Regions from separate parts of the Pantoea sp. nfd-35 genome, predicted to be linked through region 2. Evidence: predicted binding sites of a transcription regulator. Region 2 holds the regulator's gene; each other region holds the start of a gene.
The links. The regulator LexA, encoded in region 2, represses DNA repair genes until DNA is damaged. The targets are predictions, from matches to a motif close to TNCTGTATGTACATACAGNA.

Region 1 (4,544 bases), 730 kb from region 2:
TGCGGGCGACCGACAAGGGGCCGCCAGTCGCCGCGGCCCCTTGACCCCGGGCTCCCGTCCTGCCCACCCGCCGCTGCGCGGTCCCTTCGCTGCTTCAGGATTTCTGCCGGACCGCCAGGACGCGCCATCCCTGGCGCGGCCTGACTTTCGCCGACGTCCTGTCGGCTCATCCGGAAATCCTGCATCCGCTCAGCGAGTGGGAAGGCCGGCCCACTCCACCGCTTTGATACCTGTGCCAAAACTACTTTCCGCGTCGCTTCAGATGCCAGAAAAGCATCACAGCTTATTGCTGTTCATTTTTTCATTTTCGTCAGGCCTTCCTGTCTTCAGTTCTGATTGCGCATGTTAATAACAGGCAAAGCAGGCCTTTGGGAAAAATACACGCCCTCACAGGCGAGGGTTTGCTCGAGGCATCCGCCGCGCTGAGGAGAGAACGAAGGCCAGGACGGCGCGGCACGGAAGGCGCGACGAGGACGGCTGCGCCAGGGACGGCGCATCCGGACGGTCCGTCAGGCCGCAGTGAATGACGAAGGAACAGCGGCGGCTGCCGGACGCCGGGATTGTTAAGGGGCTGGCGCAAGCCCCTTAACCCGGCCGCCTGCACAGACAGGCTGAAACTCCCCGACGCCTGGCGGGCGGAATATTCTCGGAGCAAAACCGTGGATTTACCACCTGGCAGGCCCCAGGCAAAACCACACCAAACAAAGAACAAAATCCCACAGGCGGGGGTTTTCCTGAGGCATCCGCCGCGCTGAGGAGAGAACGAAGGCCAGGACGGCGCGGCACGGAAGCCGCGACGAGGACGGCTGCGCCAGGGATGGCGCATCCGGACGGTCCGTCAGGCCGCAGTGAATGACGAAGGAACAGCGGCGGCTGCCGGACGCCGGGATTGTTAAGGGGCTGGCGCAAGCCCCTTAACCCGACCGCCTGCCTGGACAGGCTGAAACTCCCCACCGCCTGGCGGGCGGAATCTGCACGGAGCAAAACCGTAAATACCCGCAGGCAGGCAAAGTATGCGCCAGCCTTAAGGGCAAACTCATTAAAGAAAAACCCTCCAGGCAAAGCCGCACCAAAAAAAGAACAAAATCCCACAGGCGGGGGTTTTCCGGAGGCATCCGCCGCGCTGAGGAGAGAGCGAAGGCCAGGACGGCGCGGCAGGGAAGCCGCGACGAGGACGGCTGCGCCAGGGAGGGCGCATCCGGACGGTCCGTCAGGCCGCAGCAAACGACGAAGGAACAGCGGCGGCTGCCGGACGCCGGGATTGTTAAGGGGCTGGCGCGAGCCCCTTAACCCGACCGCCTGCACGGGCAGGCTGAAACTCCCTGCCGCCTGGCGGGCGGAACATACTCAGAGCAAACCCCATCCCCGCCAACGGCGGAACTCCCCCTATATGCCCAGCAACAGCTGCCGCTCCAGCTGCGGATCCACCAGCGTCACATGCAATCCCACCAGCCGCACACCGCGACCCGCCCGGCGCTCATCCCAGGTTTTACGCGCCACGGCAATCATGTCTTCTTTATTTAGCACCGGCCAGACATGCTCCTGAGTCGTCTGCTGGAAATCACTGAACTTCAGCTTCACGCCCTGGCGCGCAATATGCTTATCGGGGCGAATCTGCGTCAGGCGCCGATCAAGCTCGGCATAGAGGTAATCAATGATTTCCAGGCAGCGCTCCCAGCTGTCGATATCGTCAGCCAGCGTACGCTCAACGCCTAATGATTTCCGTTCGCGTTCCACCACCACACCGCGTTCATCAATACCGTGGCTGCGCTCCCATAATATCCGGCCAAACTTACCAAAACGTTTTAGCAGCAGTGCCAAATCGGCATTTTGCACGTCGGCGCAGGTGTGCAGGCCCATCTCTTCCAACTTTTTTGCCGAGACTTTCCCCACGCCGGGGATTTTTGCCAAGGGTAACGCCAGCAAAAAGTCAGACATCTGCGCAGGCGTGATGACGTACTGACCATCCGGCTTATTTAAATCAGAGGCGATCTTGGCAAGGAACTTGATCGGTGCGATGCCCGCCGAGGCGGTGAGCTGCGTTTCGCGAAAAATAGTGGCGCGGATCTCCTGGGCGATCAACGTGGCAGAGCCCTGGCAGTGCGTACTGTCGGTAACGTCCAGATAGGCTTCATCCAGCGACAGCGGCTCAATAAGGGAGGTAAAACGGGAAAAGATGGCGCGAATCTGGCTGGAGGCTTCTTTATAGACTTCATAGCGCCCGGGCAATAAACGCAGATGGGGGCAAAGCTTTAATGCCATACCGGTCGGCATCGCACTGCGCACGCCATATTTACGTGCCGGATAGTTAGCGGTACTGATCACGCCGCGGCGATCGCGGCTGCCGCCAATGGCCATGGGAATATCACGTAATGAAGGGTCATCACGCATTTCCACTGCTGCAAAAAAGCAGTCCATATCGACATGAATGATCTTACGCATCGCCCCTCCAGCACTGGATAAGTATACAGTCAGAAGAGACTTGTGCAATATTTCTTGCAGTTGCTAACAAACTTTACAAATTTTCAGCGCTATTCCATCAAAGAAATGGACATTTTGCTCTGCGCTGTATTGCTAAAAAAACACACAATGTTTAATGTTGCGCTGCGGTAGCGGAAAGTTCCGATAATGCAAACAGAGGCGCACTTACCGCGCCATTGTTCTTCTTCACTTCAAGGTATACACAGCATGGGCAAAATCGCACTTCTGTTTGCGATGATTTTACTGCCAGCCCTCAGCATGGCAATGACTCCTGAGCCGGTTCAGCAACTGGCCCCGGTCAGTAAAGAATTAAAGAAACAGCTAATTGGTACACCGGTTTATATTCAGATCTTTAAGGAAGAGCGTACGCTTGAGCTATACGGCAAAATTGGTAATGAGTACCGTTTGCTGGATACCTACCGCATCTGCAACTTTTCTGGCGGCCTTGGCCCTAAACGTCGTGAAGGCGATTTTAAAAGCCCGGAAGGTTTTTACAGCGTAAAAATGAATCAGCTGAAGCCAGACAGCCGTTTTTACCGCGCGATTAATATTGGCTTTCCCAACCAATATGACCGCGATCAGGGCTACAGCGGTAACTACCTGATGATTCATGGCGACTGCAAGTCTATCGGCTGCTATGCCATGACCAATGCTTACATGGATCAGATTTTCACTTATGTGAATGCCGCATTACGCAATGGCCAGCAGGAAGTGAATATTGCCATTTATCCGTTTCGCATGACGGAGAGCAATATGCAGCGTCATCGCTATTCCACCTATGCGGATTTCTGGAAGCAGCTTCAGCCCGGCTATGCCTATTTTGCGCAATATCATCAGCCGCCAACGGTGAATGTTGCCAGCGGCAGATATGTGATGAACAGCAGCCCGGTCATCACACAACCCGAAGCGGCCTCACAGTCGTTCCTGGCGCTCTCCAAGGTAAAATAAAGCCCATTCGCCTGGCACTATCCGGTGCCAGGTTTCATTCCCCGTTAACGGCTGTGTCGCAATGACAGTGACCACATCGTTCGCGCCGGTATGTTTCTGGAAATCAATTTCCACATCCTGATCAAGTAGCTGCGCCCGGCCAAAAGGGGCTCGGCGGGTAATCCAGAACAGATTGGTGGAGCAGAACGCCATTAAGTAGCGACCATCCGACAGCAGCATGTTAAACACGCCCTTCTGCCGCAGTTCACCCGCCAGTTCGCCGATATAGCGAAAGACCGCAGGCCAGTTACCTGGCGTACGCGGATAGCGCGTGGCCAGCTTGTGCAGGATCCAGCAGAATGCCTTTTCACTGTCGGTTTCACCAACCGGACGAAAGGTTCCGGTCTCCAGTTGCCTGTAGCCTTTAAGCTGCCCGTTATGCGCATAGGTCCAGTTTCGTCCCCACAGTTCCCGCGTAAACGGATGGGTGTTTTCCAGAGAGACCGGCCCACGATTCGCCTGGCGAATATGCGCCACGACGGAATGGGACTTGATCGGGTATTCCTGCACCAGACGCGCAATGGGGGAATTAAAACTCGGCAAGGGATCTTTAAAGGTGCGGCAACCTTTATCTTCGTAAAACGTAATACCCCAGCCGTCTTTATGCGGCCCTGTTCCGCCGCCGCGCTGCACTAATCCGGTAAAACTGAAACAAATGTCGGTGGGAACATTGGCGCTCATCCCGAGCAATTCGCACATAGCAACCGCCTTATGTCAAAACGCCTCCTGCCGCTCAGGAGGCCAGTCGTGCTGTTACCTGACCATCTCTTTTTCAATCAGCAGCATCAGGATATGAATCACTTTAATATGGATCTCCTGAATGCGATCGGCATAGCCAAAATGCGGCACACGGATTTCAATGTCCGCGCTGCCAGCCATCTTACCGCCATCTTTACCCGTCAGAGTGATCACTTTCATCCCCTGCGCACGCGCAGCCTCAACGGCCTTGATGATGTTGGCCGAGTTTCCTGACGTCGAGATCCCGAGCAGCACGTCGCCTGAACGCCCTACCGCTTCAACGTAACGGGAAAAGACGTGGTCATAGCCGAAGTCATTGCTCACGCAGGAAAGGTGGC
Region 2 (4,544 bases):
AGGTAATCCATGTGGCTGCGGTGGCAGGGCACATAAACGATCTCGTGTCCGTCCTGCGCCAACTGACGCACGCGCTCACCGCCGTTCACATTGATACCCTGATAGAGGCGGCTCCAGAGCCAGCCCATTACCCGGTCCGTCACGCGAATGGCTTCATAGGAGAAGTTGGCGGCAATCTCTTCCATCATCTCGATGGCGTTCTGCTGCGCCTTCTCATGGGAAATCTTTTTACTGCGGGCTTCGTCTTCTACCGCTTTTTCAATCGCCTTCGATTGCAGCAGGCGGTTGAACAAATCCTGGCGCGCGGGAAGGCGCGGGCCAACAGCCGCCAGACGCTGACGGGCAAAGTGGATACGGGCAACCCGGGCCAGTTTCTGGGCGATGGATTTATCCGTGCCGTGCTCAGTCGCCATACGACGCAGAGAGACGGTCGGTGAGAAGCGCACAAAACTGTCACGTCCATGCCAGAGCACGGCAAAGAATTTTTGTACGCCGTTAAGCAAGCGCAAATGCGGTGGATTGTCTTCACCCTGCACTTCCCGGCCAGGTGCACGACCAAACATAACTGAAACCGGTAACATCTGAATATCAAGCTCAGGATTACTGCGGTGCAGATCAAGATATTCGTGGAAGATTTTTACCGACTCGACGCTGGGCACGAAATAGGGGAACACGCGCGGACCGTCGTGAATAAAGACATGGCGCGGCAACAGGGCCCCGTCAATCTCCAGTGGTGAGAGCGGATCGGGCAGATCGTGCCGGATGCACTGCGCACGCAAAGTGAGGAGATCGGCCTTTGAATCATAAGGCAGGACATACATAATAGGCCGGGTAGGATCCAGCCCATGTTCGGATACGGGATCGGCCGGAATGGCCTTACTCTTTACCAGAAACGAAAGGGGTAAATTCAGTAATTTATAAAAAAGTATACGCCAACCTGACATAGACAATATGAAGCCTCTTGTTAGCAAAGCGGCGCAAGCTTATCAGAAAGCGCAGCAAAAATCTGTGACAGCGACAATTGTGCGCTGCCCAATATTGACGTCAATCCTTTGAAAAGAGTTCCTTTATTATGACAAATAATGCCACCGGCCTTAACCGTATTGTGAAAGCGGCCGGCTATTCATGGCAAGGTCTGCGTGCTGCCTGGCAGCACGAAGCCGCTTTTCGTCAGGAAGCGGTTGCCGCAGTGGTGGCGATTATCCTGGCCTGCTGGCTGGATGTCGATACTGTTTCGCGCATCCTGATGATTGGTTCTGTCGTGCTGGTGATTATTGTCGAAGTCCTGAACAGCGCGATAGAAGCCGTGGTAGACCGCACAGGCCAGGAGCGTCATCCGCTTGCCGGGCGGGCAAAAGACATGGGATCCGCTGCCGTTTTTATCGCAATATTACTGGCCCTTTTTGTCTGGGGAACGCTGCTTTGGTCGCATTTGCGATAAGCGTTCCATCTCGGCTCAAATAACTGATTTTGACCTGAGTTTTGGTTTCCATTTCACCAATACCTGTATATACTCACAGCGACTGTATAAACAACCAGGGGGCGGGATGAAAGCATTAACCAGCAGGCAGCAACAGGTCTACGACTTGATTCGCGACCACATTAATCAAACAGGCATGCCGCCAACGCGTGCAGAAATTGCTGCACAACTCGGTTTTCGTTCGCCCAATGCGGCCGAAGAACACCTGAAAGCACTGGCGCGTAAAGGCGTGATTGAAATTGTCTCTGGTGCGTCCCGCGGTATCCGTTTGTTAATGGAAGAAGAGCCATCAGACGGCCTGCCGCTGATCGGTCGTGTTGCCGCCGGTGAGCCATTACTGGCTCAGGAACACATTGAAACGCATTACAAAGTGGATCCCGACATGTTCAAGCCTTCAGCCGATTTCCTGCTGCGCGTAAGCGGTATGTCAATGAAAGACATCGGCATCATGGATGGCGATCTGCTGGCCGTACACAAAACGCAGGACGTGCGCAATGGTCAGGTTGTGGTGGCGCGCATCGATGACGAAGTCACGGTAAAACGCTGGAAAAAGCAGGGTTCTGTGGTGCATCTCTTACCTGAAAACAATGATTTCGAGCCTATCGTTGTTGACACCCGTGCCCAGTCACTGACCGTTGAAGGTCTGGCCGTGGGCATTGTGCGTAACGGTGAGTGGCTGTAAAACCGGTTAAGATTGTCGGCTTTCGTCAATCTTACTATTCCCCTGCTTGTCCTTACTTTTCCGCTGTGGGTTGACCTGAAACCCCGGCGGTTCATCGCACGGATTTACGAATGCGCTTTCTGACGGCTACCGATAAAAAACTGTGGCGGTTAGCGCTGCCCATGATCCTGTCAAATATTACGGTTCCTTTGCTCGGCCTGGTCGATACGGCCGTTATTGGTCATCTCGACAGTCCGATCTATCTGGGCGGCGTCGCCGTCGGCACGACCGTCACCAGCTTTGTCTTCATGTTGCTGCTTTTTCTACGCATGAGCACTACGGGCTTAACGGCACAGGCATTCGGTGCGGGCGATAAGACCGCGCTGGCGCGTGCGCTGACACAGCCACTGATCATCGCCCTGGTGGTCGGCATCCTGTTTATCTTCCTCCGCTATCCCGTCACCGCATTGGCGACCCGCTTTGTCGGTGGGGATCCGTCGGTGCTGGAACAGGCTGCCCTGTTTATTCATATTCGCTGGCTCAGCGCGCCCGCAACGCTGGCTAACCTGGTAATCCTGGGCTGGCTGCTGGGCGTTCAGTATGCCCGGGCACCCGTCATCCTGCTGGTGGTGGGGAATGTCATCAATATCCTGTTAGATCTTTGGTTGGTTCTGGGCCTGCACTGGGGCGTGGCCGGTGCCGCCACCGCCACCGCGCTGGCAGAATACGCGACGTTGCTGGTCGGTATGGCGATGGTGTGGCGCGTATTAAAGCTCCGTGGTATCAGGTTTGATATGCTCACCCGCAGCTGGCGTGGCGATATTCACCGCCTTCTTCGCCTTAACCGCGATATCTTACTGCGCTCATTGCTCTTGCAGCTCTGCTTTGCCTCGCTGACCGTACTGGGTGCCCGTATTGGCCCGGATGTGGTAGCGGTAAATGCTATCCTTCTGATGTTTATTACTTTTACCGCTTATGCCCTGGACGGCTTTGCCTATGCCGTCGAGGCCTTTGCTGGCGAAGCACACGGGGCAAAAGACGGTAGCCGACTGCAGCAGGTATGGTTGTCTGCCTGTCGCCAAGCCCTGTTAGTGGCGCTGTTTTTCTCGCTGGCCTATGCTTTTTTTGGCTATCAGATCGTGACTTTGCTGACTTCTATTCGTGCACTGCAAGAGGCGGCCGATAGTTTTCTGATTTGGCAGATGGTGTTACCGCTGATCGGCGTCTGGTGCTATCTACTGGATGGCATGTTTATTGGCGCAACGCGGGGCAGAGAAATGCGTAACAGCATGGCAGTGGCTGCGCTGGGTTACTTCCTGACGCTCACGACACTGCCTTGGCTGGGCAACCATGGTTTGTGGCTGGCTATCGCCGTTTTCCTGGCCCTGCGTGGCTTATCCTTGTGGCTGGTCTGGCGGAAGCACTGGCGTAATGGCACCTGGTTCAATGCCTGAACGCTCAGGCGGAATTATGACGCAGGATACATAATATTTTCATTTTTTCCGGCAATCCTGAGATTACCTACTACAATTAACTTTGAATGGCGCTTATGACCAGCGCTTTATATCGTGATTTTGCTTAACTGCAAGATAATGCGAAACCGAAGGATAACGTGGAGGTCTGCAATGAATAAAGACGAAGCGAGTGGTAACTGGAAACAGTTCAAAGGAAAAATGAAAGAGAAATGGGGCAAGCTGACCGATGATGACATGCAAGTCATTGAAGGTAAACGCGATCAGCTGGTCGGTAAAATCCAGGAACGTTACGGCTACGCAAAAGAAGAAGCGGAGAAGGAAGTAACGGCCTGGGAAGGTTCTAACAAAGATTACCGCTGGTAATCACGCTTTTCAGGGACGCTCCTACCCGGGTCGGTACGCTCATGCCGGCCACCGCACAAGGATGTGCAAACTAGCTCCGCTTACCGCGCTTTTTCCCTTCAGTATGATGATCGTGATCACAATGTTCATGCTGTTCACACGCCTCAACTTCAGCACAGTTCTCACATAAGCCATGCGCTTCGATCACGCTATTTCTGAGGACAAAATGGGCTTCCTCAGCCAAAGAGGCGATGATCTGCTCCGCGCCCTGAGCCTGCTTTTCGGTCACGCCAGCACAGCGATCGCACACCAGCATAACCGACGTGTGTGCAGGCGCTTCGAAGTGATGGCACATTACGTAGCTGTTATTTGATTCCACCCGATGAATAAATCCCTGCTCCAGCAGGAAATCCAGCGCGCGATAAACGGTGGGCGGTTTTGCCTGTGGCTCGCTAACTCGCAGCTGATCCAGCAGATCATAGGCACTGATTGAGCCAGGCTGTCCGGCCATCAACCTCAGCACTTCTGCTCGCTGTGTTGTCAGGCGAACACCGCGCTGTAAACACAGCTTCTCAGCCTGGGTCAT
Region 3 (4,544 bases), 1.7 Mb from region 2:
AACTCGCCCTGCTGCGCCGTACGCAGACCGTCCGGGTCCCTGAGGTCTACGGGGTGGGCAGCGATCGCGACTACAGCTTTCTGCTGCTGGAATACATCAAGCCTCAGCCTCTCGATGCGCACAGCGCACTGCAGCTGGGCCAGCAATTGGCACATCTGCATCAGTGGAGCGAACAACCGCAGTTTGGTCTTGATTTCGATAACAACCTGACCACCACACCTCAGCCAAACAGTTGGCTACGGCGCTGGTCAGTCTTTTTTGCAGAGCAGCGTATCGGCTGGCAGCTGCAAATTGCCGCCGAGAAAGGCATTCTCTACGGCAATGCCGAGCTGATTGTCGACTGTGTGCAGCGCACCCTGGCCTCCCATCACCCGCAACCTTCCCTGCTGCATGGCGATCTGTGGCCCGCCAACTGCGCAGCCAGCCAGAACGGGCCATGGATTTTTGATCCGGCCTGTTACTGGGGCGACAGAGAATGTGATCTGGCGATGCTGAGCTGGTTTAACGATCTGCCCAGAGAAATCTTCGACGGCTATAATCAGGTTTGGCCACTGCCGGATGGCTTCTCACAGCGCCAGCCGGTTTATCAGCTTTATTATCTGCTAAACCGGGCCAACGTGTTCGGCGGCAACTGGCTGGGGGCCGCGCAGTTTGCCGTAGGTCAGTTACTGGACGACGACGCGCTGGCGGCCGGCCAGGCTAAACCGGCCTGACCGGTTAGAGAAAACCGAGTAACGAAAGCAGAAAATATCCGGCGATAACAATCACGATGGGCAAAATATAGAGCGGGAAAATCTGCAGAAAAATGGTGTGACGAGGAATGCGCACCTTCTCTTCCACCTGCTGACGCGTGCGCCCTTCGCTGCCTTTCGCCTGTTCGAGGATCATCTGGTCTTCAATGCCTTCGCGGACATGGCGAACCTGCCTCCCCATACGCGCACCTGACGCTTCCAGGGCCAGCCCGATGAAGATCAGAATATAGATTAGCCAGAACCCCAGGTTCATCTGGCCGTTAAACTCCGGCACGGGCGAGTTGTGCCAGAAAACGTTCAAAAACGGCGTGTTAAAACGAATCATATCGACCATGACATGAATAAAATCGAGCATCACGGCATCAATGCCGGGTTTCTTTTCACTGTGTTTAAAGAGAAAACTCAGCAGTGAGATGATCGTGGAGAGCAACGCCAGTAAAAAAACTATCCAGCCGACAACGCGTTTAAGGATGGCAATACGGCCAGCCTGTTGATAGGTCATGATATCTCCTGAACCCAAAATCCTGTTAGCCTTCAGTCTAACCTGCCCTTAGGGAATTTTCCCAAAAAAAAGAGCAGGCTGCGCCCGGCAAGGCTCTCGTTAACCCCCCGCCTGCGTTCGTGGTAAGGTAGCGGGATTATTTACAGGGGAGCGCCTTATGTCTTACCACCGCCCGGTTTACGCTGCTTTATTTGATATGGATGGATTACTGATTGATTCGGAACCGCTCTGGGATCGGGCCGAAATGGATATCTTTTCCACCCTGGACGTTGATTTAACGCGCCGTCATACGCTGCCCGATACGCTCGGGCTTCGCATCGATCAAACCGTGCGCATGTGGTATGAAACGCTGCCCTGGACCGGTCCGTCGCAGCAGGAGATTACCCAGCGCATTATTACCCGCGTGATGGAACTGATTGCGACAGAACGCCCTCTGCTGCCCGGTGTTGAATCGGCCCTGAGGTTATGTAAGCAGCAGGGGCTGAAAACCGGCCTGGTCTCGGCCTCGCCGCTGTTTATGCTGGAAGCCGTGCTGGAGATGTTCAACCTGCGGCCCTGGTTTGACGTGCTGTCTTCGGCGGAGAACCTGCCTTACAGCAAGCCGCACCCTCAGGTGTACGTTAATGCGGCGGAGGCGCTGGGCATCGATCCGTTAAACTGCGTCGCGCTGGAAGACTCCGTTAACGGAATGGTGGCGAGCAAAGCGGCACGGATGCGCGCCATCGTCGTGCCGGCTGCCGTCCATCAGGAAGATGCTCGTTGGGCACTGGCCGATGTTAAACTCGGCAATCTGACACAGCTGATGCCCGCCCACTTACTGGGGTAATCGTGCCTGTGTTGTAACCTGTTGCACAGGCTTAAAAAATTAACGCTTCGTTACAGCGTCACAGGTTCTCATTTACTGGATAAATCCCTATACTGGATGCATCGACAGTTTTTGCAGCCAGGTTTTATCATGACGGCCGAGGGCCATATCTTTTTTGCGGTTGCCAGCGCTATTTTTGCCAAACGGGCCGAACTCACGCCGGTGATGGCGCACGCAGACTGGTGGCATTTGATCCCGGCCACGTTACTGACCTGCCTGCTTCCCGATATCGATCATCCCAAATCTCTGTTAGGACAGCGGCTTCGCTGGCTGTCCCACCCTATTGCGCGGGCCTTTGGTCACCGGGGATTTACCCACAGCCTGCTTGCGGTGGCGGCCAGCCTGTGGCTGTTTCAGATTAACGTCCCGAAAAGCTGGCCCCTCCCGGCCGATGTATTGCAGGGCATGACGCTCGGTTATCTGAGCCATATTGTGGCGGATATGCTCACTCCCGCTGGCGTTCCACTACTCTGGCCCTGCCGCTGGCGTTTTCGCCTGCCGGTACTGAATAGCCAGAAAGGCAATCAACTGGAGCGAGCGCTCTGTTTATGCCTGATCGGTTACGCTCTGTGGTTCCCGGTAGGGATGCCTTCATTTGGCGAAAATGGCTGGCCCGCCCAGGTATTCGACACCTTACAAAATGGCGTTAGCCGTCTCATTTCTGCGCAATCTGAGCGTTAATTGCCCGGGAAAAGGGTAAGGTTATAAGCTATTCCATTTGGATATAAGATCGCGCGATTTCTAACTGTTACCATTTCTGGATACGTATCTTTACGATCAAACCTCTGCTGCTCTCCTGACCAGGGAATGCTGCATTACATCGGAGTTGCTATGGATATTCCTCTTACGCTTAACGTCGTGGCATTTGTGCTGCTACTGCTTTTGCTGTCGCGCCTTGGCCGGGCAAACTGGAGCCTGTCGAAAAAGGTTCTGACTGGCCTGGTGCTGGGTGTAGTGTTTGGCCTCGCGCTTCAGCTGATTTATGGCGGCAACAGCGATATCGTTAAAGCCTCTATCGGCTGGTTTAACATCGTGGGTAACGGTTATGTTCAGCTGTTACAGATGATTGTGATGCCGCTGGTGTTCGTGTCGATTCTCAGCGCCGTGGCCCGCCTGCACAATGCCTCCTCACTGGGAAAAATCAGTTTTCTGACCATCGGCGTACTGCTGTTTACAACGGCAATTTCTGCCCTGATCGGCGTTTTTGTCACCGGCCTGTTTCACCTTAACGCGACCGGTCTGGTACAGGGCGCCCAGGAAACGGCTCGCCTGAGCGCGATTCAGAGCAACTACGTTGGTAAAGTCGCTGATTTGACAGTGCCTCAGTTAATCCTGTCATTCATTCCTAAAAACCCGTTTGCCGACTTAACCGGTGCCAGCCCGACGTCCATCATCAGCGTGGTCATCTTCGCCGCGTTCCTGGGTGTGGCTGCCCTGCAGTTGCACAAGGATGATGAGGTAAAAGGCCAGCGGGTACTGACCGCCATTGATACGCTGCAGTCGTGGGTGATGAAGCTGGTTCGCCTGATTATGAAGCTGACACCTTATGGTGTGCTGGCGCTGATGACCAAAGTCGTTGCCGGCTCCAACGTGCAGGACATCATCAAGCTGGGCAGCTTTGTTGTGGCATCCTATTTGGGCCTGACCCTTATGTTTGTGGTTCATGCGCTGCTCCTGTCGGTCAACGGCATCAATCCTATGCGCTTCTTCCGCAAAGTGTGGCCGGTATTGACCTTTGCCTTTACCAGCCGCTCCAGCGCCGCCAGCATTCCACTGAACGTGGAGGCGCAAACCCGCCGCCTTGGCGTACCTGAATCGATTGCCAGCTTCTCGGCCTCATTTGGTGCCACCATTGGACAGAACGGCTGTGCCGGTCTTTATCCGACGATGCTGGCAGTGATGGTCGCCCCGACGGTCGGCATCAATCCTTTTGATCCGCTGTGGATTGCCACGCTGGTCGGCATTGTGACATTGAGTTCAGCAGGCGTAGCCGGTGTCGGCGGCGGAGCGACCTTTGCCGCGTTGATCGTCCTGCCTGCGATGGGGCTGCCGGTCACGCTGGTCGCGCTGCTGATTTCCATTGAGCCTCTGATTGACATGGGACGAACCGCGTTAAACGTCAATGGCTCAATGACCGCAGGATCGCTTACCAGTCGCTGGCTGGGCCTGACCGATAAACGCGTTTTAGAGCGCAGCGAACACAGTGAATTAGAGCACAGCTAATCACGCCAGACCTGGCGTCCACCGCCAGGTCTTTCTCTCTGTTTTTGTCTTATCTTCTCCTTATTTCTTCATCATCATCCTGTTCCCGTTAAGAAAACGTTAAGCGTGGTAAACGGGCAATAATGCACAGCATTTCCCCTTGTCTTTACGCAGCAAAAAGAGAATTCTGCAGGTAATAACTGCAGGAGAATGCTCATGAAAA

Region 1: a site for LexA is predicted at 2,454-2,473, ahead of dinB (DNA polymerase IV). Genes of this name have one in related genera too.
Region 3: a site for LexA is predicted at 2,171-2,190, ahead of P9J57_RS11805 (metal-dependent hydrolase). Genes of this name have one in related genera too.

What each region holds. Positions count from the first base shown of each region.
Region 1 is NZ_CP122403.1:3,462,150-3,466,693, forward strand. Features, by position in the region: gene dinB (DNA polymerase IV) at 1,387-2,442, opposite strand; gene dpaA (peptidoglycan meso-diaminopimelic acid protein amidase) at 2,689-3,429, shown strand; gene P9J57_RS16170 (class II glutamine amidotransferase) at 3,394-4,167, opposite strand; gene lpcA (D-sedoheptulose 7-phosphate isomerase) at 4,222-4,544, opposite strand, start outside.
Region 2 is NZ_CP122403.1:4,195,454-4,199,997, reverse strand. Features, by position in the region: gene plsB (glycerol-3-phosphate 1-O-acyltransferase PlsB) at 1-944, opposite strand, end outside; gene P9J57_RS19435 (diacylglycerol kinase) at 1,073-1,441, shown strand; gene lexA (transcriptional repressor LexA) at 1,548-2,162, shown strand; gene dinF (MATE family efflux transporter DinF) at 2,273-3,595, shown strand; gene P9J57_RS19420 (CsbD family protein) at 3,767-3,979, shown strand; gene zur (zinc uptake transcriptional repressor Zur) at 4,050-4,544, opposite strand, start outside.
Region 3 is NZ_CP122403.1:2,531,854-2,536,397, forward strand. Features, by position in the region: gene P9J57_RS11790 (fructosamine kinase family protein) at 1-713, shown strand, start outside; gene P9J57_RS11795 (YniB family protein) at 718-1,254, opposite strand; gene hxpB (hexitol phosphatase HxpB) at 1,412-2,080, shown strand; gene P9J57_RS11805 (metal-dependent hydrolase) at 2,210-2,800, shown strand; gene P9J57_RS11810 (L-cystine transporter) at 2,951-4,342, shown strand; gene P9J57_RS11815 (DUF6515 family protein) at 4,538-4,544, shown strand, end outside.